Regions from separate parts of the Pseudarthrobacter sp. O4 genome, predicted to be linked through region 1. Evidence: riboswitches for the same ligand, from Rfam matches in the RefSeq annotation. Region 1 holds a riboswitch; the other holds the start of a gene.
The links. A riboswitch is a leader RNA that binds a small molecule or an ion and turns the genes downstream of it on or off. The one in region 1 is predicted to bind glycine.
Positions count from the first base shown of each region.

Region 1 (3,405 bases):
AGGTCGGCGTGGTCGATGGTGCCGTCGGAGGCGGTGGCGACGACGACGACCTTCATGCCGGCGAGCACGGCCGAGGCCGCGTTGGTGCCGTGCGCGGAGGCCGGGATCAGGCAGATGTTGCGCTGCTCGTCGCCGCGGGACAAGTGGTAGCCGCGGATCGCCAGCAGGCCAGCGAGCTCGCCCTGGGAACCGGCGTTCGGCTGGATGGAGACCTGGTCGTAGCCGGTGATCTCGGTCAGCTGGGCTTCCAGGTCCTCGATCAGTTCGCGCCAGCCGGCGGTCTGGGAGTCCGGGGCGAAGGGGTGGATGGAGGCGAACTCCGGCCAGGAGATGGCTTCCATCTCGGCCGTGGCGTTCAGCTTCATGGTGCAGGAGCCCAGCGGGATCATGGTGCGGTCCAGCGCGAGGTCACGGTCCGAGAGCCGGCGGATGTAGCGCAGCAGCTGCGTCTCGGAGCGGTGGGTGTTGAACACCGGGTGCTGGAGGTAGTCGGAGGTGCGCTCGACGGCGGTGTCCAGGCGGAAAGCGGAATCGTCACCTGAGTCAGTGTCTGAGTCATCGCCGGATTCTGCGTCTGAGTTAGTGTCTGTGACAGTCGCGCCGAAGGCGGCGACGACGTCGGCGACAATGGCCGCCGTCGTGGCCTCATCGGCGGAGATCCCGACCGTGTCCGCGTCGATGACGCGCAGGTTGATCCCCTTAGCCTCGGCGGCGGCAATGATGTTCGCGGCCTTGCCGGGGACGGAGACGGTGACGGTGTCGAAGAAGGACGTGTGCAGCACGTCCAGGCCGGCGGCCTTCAGCGAGGCGGCGATGGTCCTGGCGTGGCCGTGGGTGGTCTCGGCGATCGCCTTCAGCCCGTCCGGGCCGTGGTAGACGGCATAGAAGGAGGACACGATCGCCAGCAGCGCCTGGGCGGTGCAGATATTGGACGTCGCCTTCTCGCGGCGGATGTGCTGCTCGCGGGTCTGCAGCGCCAGGCGGTAGGCCGGGACGCCGGCGTTGTCCTTGGACACTCCCACGAGGCGGCCGGGCATGGACCGCTCCAGGCCCTTCTGGACGGCCATGTAGGCGGCGTGCGGACCACCGAAGAACAGCGGGACGCCGAAGCGCTGGGCGGAGCCGACGGCGATGTCGGCGCCCTGCTCACCCGGAGGGGTAATGAGGGTCAGGGACAGCAGGTCGGCTGCGACGGTGACGAGCGCGCCGCGTGCCTTGGCGTCCGCGATCACGGCGGTGTGGTCGAACACACGGCCGGAGACGCCGGGCTGCTGGAGGACGACGCCGTTGATGACGCCGTCGGGCAGGCCCTTGGAAAGATCGGCGATCTCGACCTCGAAGCCGAGCGCTTCGGCGCGGCCCCTCACGATCGCGATGGTCTGCGGCAGGCAGTCGGCGTCGAGGACGGTTTTGCCGTCGTGGGCGGTCTTGTTCTTGTTTGCCCTGCGCATCATCAGCACGGCTTCGGCGACGGCGGTGGCTTCGTCGAGCAGGGAGGCGTTGGCGATCGGCAGGCCGACGAGGTCCTGGACCATGGTCTGGAAGTTCAGCAGCGCCTCAAGCCGGCCCTGCGAGATTTCGGGCTGGTAGGGCGTGTACGCCGTGTACCAGGCGGGCGCCTCGAGGATGTTCCGGCGGATGACGGCCGGGGTCAGGGTGTCGTAGTAGCCCTGGCCGATCATCTGGACCGCGGTCTTGTTTTTGCCGGCCAACTTGCGCAGTTCGGCGAGGACCTCGACTTCGCTGAGGGCTTCGCCGAGCGCCAGCGGCGAATCCTGCCGGATGTCTTTCGGAACGGCGGTGTCCACCAGCGCATCGACGGTGTCGTAGCCGACAGCCTTCAGCATGGCGTCGACGTCGGACTGGCGGCGGGCGCCGATGTGCCGGTCAACGAAGGACGTGGAGGCTGGGGTAACAGTCACAAGGAACTCCATAACTAAGGCGGCGCAGGGTACGCCACATTGATTCGGGTTCCTCCCCGCTCTGTATTGGACCTGAGAGTTTCCGCGCAGCCGCGCGTTCGCAGGGCTCCGCTTGCACCGTCGGTGAGCACAGCATGTCAGAGGACAGCCTGCTACTTTCCAGAGTCGCCTTGCCGCGGCGGTACATGGGCCTGAGAGATTCCTGGGGAGGGTTTGCTCCTACGGCGCCCGCTTGTACCTACAAGCAGAACTCTCCCGCCGCAGATCAAAGGCATATTCAATTGCTCGTGACAACAGTCACAGCTCCCATTGTCCTATGGCGGGCGCGCGTCCGCAAACCAATGACCGGACCCAGGCGAGAGAGTTACGCCCCAGGACCGCCGTCGGACGCGAAATCGCGGGAAGACTGCGGATTCGCCGGAAAATCCCGAAATTACGGCGACCCCGCGCGCTTCCGGCGACCTCGGCGGACGGGAGTTGCCCGGCCGTCCGGCTCAGCCACGCAGCCGTTCGACGGCGGCCAGCAGGCTCGCGACATCCCCGCTGACCTGTGGGAGCGGTCCGCCCGGTCCTCGGGCCAGCATCGCGTTGAAGTAGAGCCCGTCGCCCATGTAGAGCACCGCCTTGGCCATGCCCGGCCCGACGTCGGCAGCGAGCAGTTCCAGCCAGCCCGCCTGGGCGGCGGCAATGCGCTGCAGTGTTTCTTCGTGGGCCACTTCGGCCAGCCGGGTGGCGGCGACGAACACGCGGTCCATCGGGGTGTCCGCCCAGACCGAGGATTTGATGAAGTATGCGGCAGCCCCTTCCGGCGCGGCGGCCATCCTCCCGAGGTCCTCGCCGAGGAGCCGGTCGAGCCGCTCCAGCAGCACGGAAACCATGGCTTCCTTGCTCGGGAAGTGGTACAGCAGTCCCCCCTTGGAGACCCCGGCCCGCCTGGCGACGGCGTCCAGCGTGGCGGCACGTTCGCCCTCTTCGATGAGCAGGGATTCGAAGGCGTCAAGGACGGCTTCGCGGGCGACGGGTTTTCTGGGCATGGGTCCCATCATGCCTGTCCGGCCCGGAATTTCTTAACTGTACCGTCTGGACGGTATAGTTATTAATTATGAGGACTACATCGATTCCTGCAGCCACCGCCACAACGCCGGCATCCGCCCCGCGGGCCCCGCGGGCGCCGTGGCGCGACTGGCTGGCGCTGTCGCTGCTGATGTTCCCGGTGCTGCTGGTCGCGGTGGACAACACGGCGCTCACCTTTGCGCTGCCCGCCATCGCCCGCGGCCTGGACGCCTCCGGGGTGCAGTTGCTGTGGATTGTGGATGCTTATCCCCTGGTCCTGGCCGGGCTGCTCGTGGCCATGGGCAGCCTGGGCGACCGGATCGGACGCCGCAGGCTCCTTTTCATCGGCAGCACGGGCTTCGCGGCGGTCTCGGCTGTCACCGCCTTCGCGCCCAGCGCCGAATGGCTGATCGCCGGACGGGCGGGGCTG
Region 1 covers NZ_CP189591.1:3,299,653-3,303,057, reverse strand. The annotation lists gene gcvP (aminomethyl-transferring glycine dehydrogenase) at 1-1,934, opposite strand, end outside; glycine riboswitch at 1,974-2,090, opposite strand; glycine riboswitch at 2,092-2,190, opposite strand; gene ACQCSU_RS15415 (TetR/AcrR family transcriptional regulator) at 2,417-2,956, opposite strand; gene ACQCSU_RS15410 (MFS transporter) at 3,025-3,405, shown strand, end outside.

Region 2 (3,405 bases), 500 kb from region 1:
ACGAGGTAGCTGGCCAGGATGATGGACCAGACGAACATGAAGCAGACGGCGGACACGGTGGTGACCATGTCGAACGCGACGCCGACGTCCTTGCCCGCGTAGAGCAGGGCCACGCCGGCGAGCAGCAGCACGCAGGAGAGGAACAGGGCGTTCTGCGGGACCTTGCGGGTGGAGAGGCGGCCGAAGAGCTTGGGGGCGTCGCCGTCGTTGGCCAGCCCGAACACCATCCGCGAGGTGGAATAGATGCCCGAGTTGGCGGAGGACATCGCGGACGTCAGCACCACGAGGTTCACCACGGTCGCTGCGATGCCCAGCCCGGCCAGCGAGAACATGCCGATGAACGGGCTGTGGCCGGCCTGGAACTCGGTCCACGGGGTGACGGACATCAGGATGATCAGGGCGCCGACGTAGAAGAGCATGACGCGCAGCGGGATGGCGTTGATGGCGCGGGGCAGGTTGTGCTCCGGGTTCTTCGTTTCGGCCGCGGCGGTGCCCACGAGTTCAATGCCCACGAACGCGAACACGGCGATCTGGAAACCGGCCACGAAGCCCATGAATTCCTTGGGGAAGAAGCCGCCGTGGCTCCAGAGGTTGGTGAAGCTGGCGGTGCCGGCGTTGGACTGGAAGCCGGTGAAGATCATCACCAGGCCCACCACAATCAGCGCCACGATGGCCACGATCTTGATGAGCGCAAACCAGAATTCGGTCTCGCCGAAGGCCTTCACGGTGGGCAGGTTCAGCAGAAGCAGGATGATGATGGTGGCAACGCCCGGGACCCAGAGCTGGATGCCCGGCCACAGCTGCTCGGCGTAGCCGGCGATCGCGATCACGTCCGCCACACCGGTGACCACCCAGCAGAACCAGTAGGTCCAGCCGGTGAAGAAGCCGGCCCAGGGGCCCAGGAGGTCGCCGGCGAAGTCGCTGAAGGACTTGTAGTTCAGGTTGGACAGCAGCAGCTGGCCCATGGCCCGCATCACGAAGAACAGCATGAAGCCGATGATCATGTACACGAAGATCACGGAGGGCCCGGCCACCGAAATGGTCTTGCCGGAACCCATGAAAAGGCCGGTGCCGATGGCGCCGCCGATGGCCAGGAGCTGGATGTGCCGGTTGCTCAGCGAGCGTGCAAGGTGCGGGGGCGATGAAGGCCTTGGGGCTGTTCCGTCGGCAGTGAGGGTCGAACGAAGTTCCGTCATATGGATTCTTTCCTGTGTGCGGTGGAGTGCGCCAAAATGGGCGCAAAAAACGCCGGCGCCGACGCGTGCAGCAGCGCTGGCGGGCCTCGAGTGACGCATCACTCGGCCGGATCCGGGAGTTTCGTCAGGGATTGTTTAGTCCGCTTCCGTTGACTCAGGAGCGGAGAATCAGGGTGGCTGGCGTCGTTGCCGAAGTCACAGCGACAATTGTGAACACCGTCACTCGACAATGTCAAGAGGGACCACACTCGGATAAAAATGACTTATTTTTCTTGCACGCAGTCGGGAAAGCAGCTAGTGTGTGAAGCGCGTCACTTACGAGTGATGCGTGCTTATGAACTGCGGCGGGAGAGTCCTGCCGGTACATTCAGCAGGCGCCGTAGGAGCAAATCCTCCCCAGGAATCTCTCAGGCCCATGTACCGCCGCGGCAAGGCAACTCTGGAAAGCAGCAAGGCTCCGGCCTTACTCACCGACGGTGCAAGCGGCGCCCTGTAACAGCAGGGTCTGCGGAATCTCTCAGGTCCAAGACAGAGCGGGGAGGAACCCGAATCATCGTGGCACCCTTAGTGCCACCTGAATTATGGAGTTCCTCATGACGATTCAGTCGTCCCTTTCCACGTTTGCAGACCGTCACATTGGTGCCCGCCGCCAGGCCGACATCGACACCATGCTGAAGGCTGTCGGCTACGACAGCGTTGATGGCCTGGTGGACACTGCCGTTCCCGACTCGATCCGCCAGGAAACCGCCCTCAGCCTGGACAACGCGCTGAGCGAGGTTGAGGTTCTTGCCGAGCTGCGCCGCCTGGCGTCAAAGAACAAGACGGCCGTGCAGATGATCGGCCAGGGCTACTACGACACCGTCACGCCCCCAGTGATCCGCCGCAACATCCTCGAATCCCCGGCCTGGTACACCGCCTACACCCCGTACCAGCCGGAAATCTCCCAGGGCCGCCTCGAGGCCCTGCTGAACTTCCAGACCATGGTCCAGGACCTCACAGGCCTCCCGGTGGCCAACGCTTCCCTGCTGGATGAAGCCACCGCGGTGGCCGAAGCCGTGCTGCTGATGCGCCGCGCCAACAAGAACAAATCCGCTGCCGGCGGCAAGACCGTCCTGGACGCCGATGTGCTGCCGCAGACCATCGCGATCGTGAAGGGCCGCGCCGAGGCGCTTGGCTTCGAGGTGGAGGTCGCGGACCTCTCCCAGGGCCTGCCCGACGGCGAGATCAGCGGCATCGTGCTGCAGCAGCCGGGCGTTTCCGGCCGCGTGTGGGACCAGTCCGGCGTGATTGCCGCCGCCAAGGCACGCGGCGCGCTGGTCACGGTCGCAGCGGACCTGCTGGCCCTGACCCTGATCACCCCTCCGGGCGAGCAGGGCGCGGACATCGCCGTCGGAACCGCGCAGCGCCTGGGTGTTCCACTGTTCTTCGGCGGCCCGCACGCCGCCTACATGGCCGTCCGTGAAGGCATGGAGCGCACCCTCCCGGGCCGCATCGTCGGCGTCTCCAAGGACAACACCGGCATCCCCGCCTACCGCCTGGCCCTGCAGACCCGCGAGCAGCACATCCGCCGCGAGAAGGCCACCTCCAACATCTGCACCGCGCAGGCACTGCTGGCCATCGTCTCCTCGATGTACGCCGTCTACCACGGCCCCGAAGGTCTGTTGGCCATCGCCGAGACCGTCCACGGCAACGCCCGCACCCTCGCCACCACGCTGAAGACGGCCGGCCGCGAACTCGTTTCCGAGTCCTTCTTCGACACCATCACCGTCCGCGTCCCGGGCAAGGCCAAGAAGGTCATCGCCGCGGCGGAAGCCCGCGGCATCAACCTGCGCGCCATCGACGCGGACACGGTGGGTGTCTCCATTGACGAGACCACGACGCCGGAGATCCTCTCCGCGGTAGCCGTCGCCTTTGGCGCCGGTCCGGTTGGCTCTGCAACGGGCTTTGAGCTGCCCGGCTCGGTGGTGCGCTCCTCCGATTTCCTGCAGCACCCGGTGTTCAACACGCACCGCTCCGAAACCCAGCTGCTGCGCTACATCCGCAAGCTCAGCGACCGCGACCTCGCGCTGGACCGCACCATGATCCCGCTGGGTTCGTGCACCATGAAGCTGAACGCCACGGCCGAAATGGAAGCCATCTCCTGGCCGGAGTTCGCCTCCATCCACCCGTTTGCTCCGGACTCCCAGACTGAGGGCTGGCGTGAACTGAT
Region 2 covers NZ_CP189591.1:2,797,122-2,800,526, reverse strand. The annotation lists gene ACQCSU_RS13015 (amino acid permease) at 1-1,196, opposite strand, end outside; glycine riboswitch at 1,532-1,629, shown strand; glycine riboswitch at 1,631-1,738, shown strand; gene gcvP (aminomethyl-transferring glycine dehydrogenase) at 1,778-3,405, shown strand, end outside.
Region 2: linked by a shared signal. The riboswitch ahead of gcvP (aminomethyl-transferring glycine dehydrogenase) and the one ahead of gcvP (aminomethyl-transferring glycine dehydrogenase) in region 1 are both predicted to bind glycine.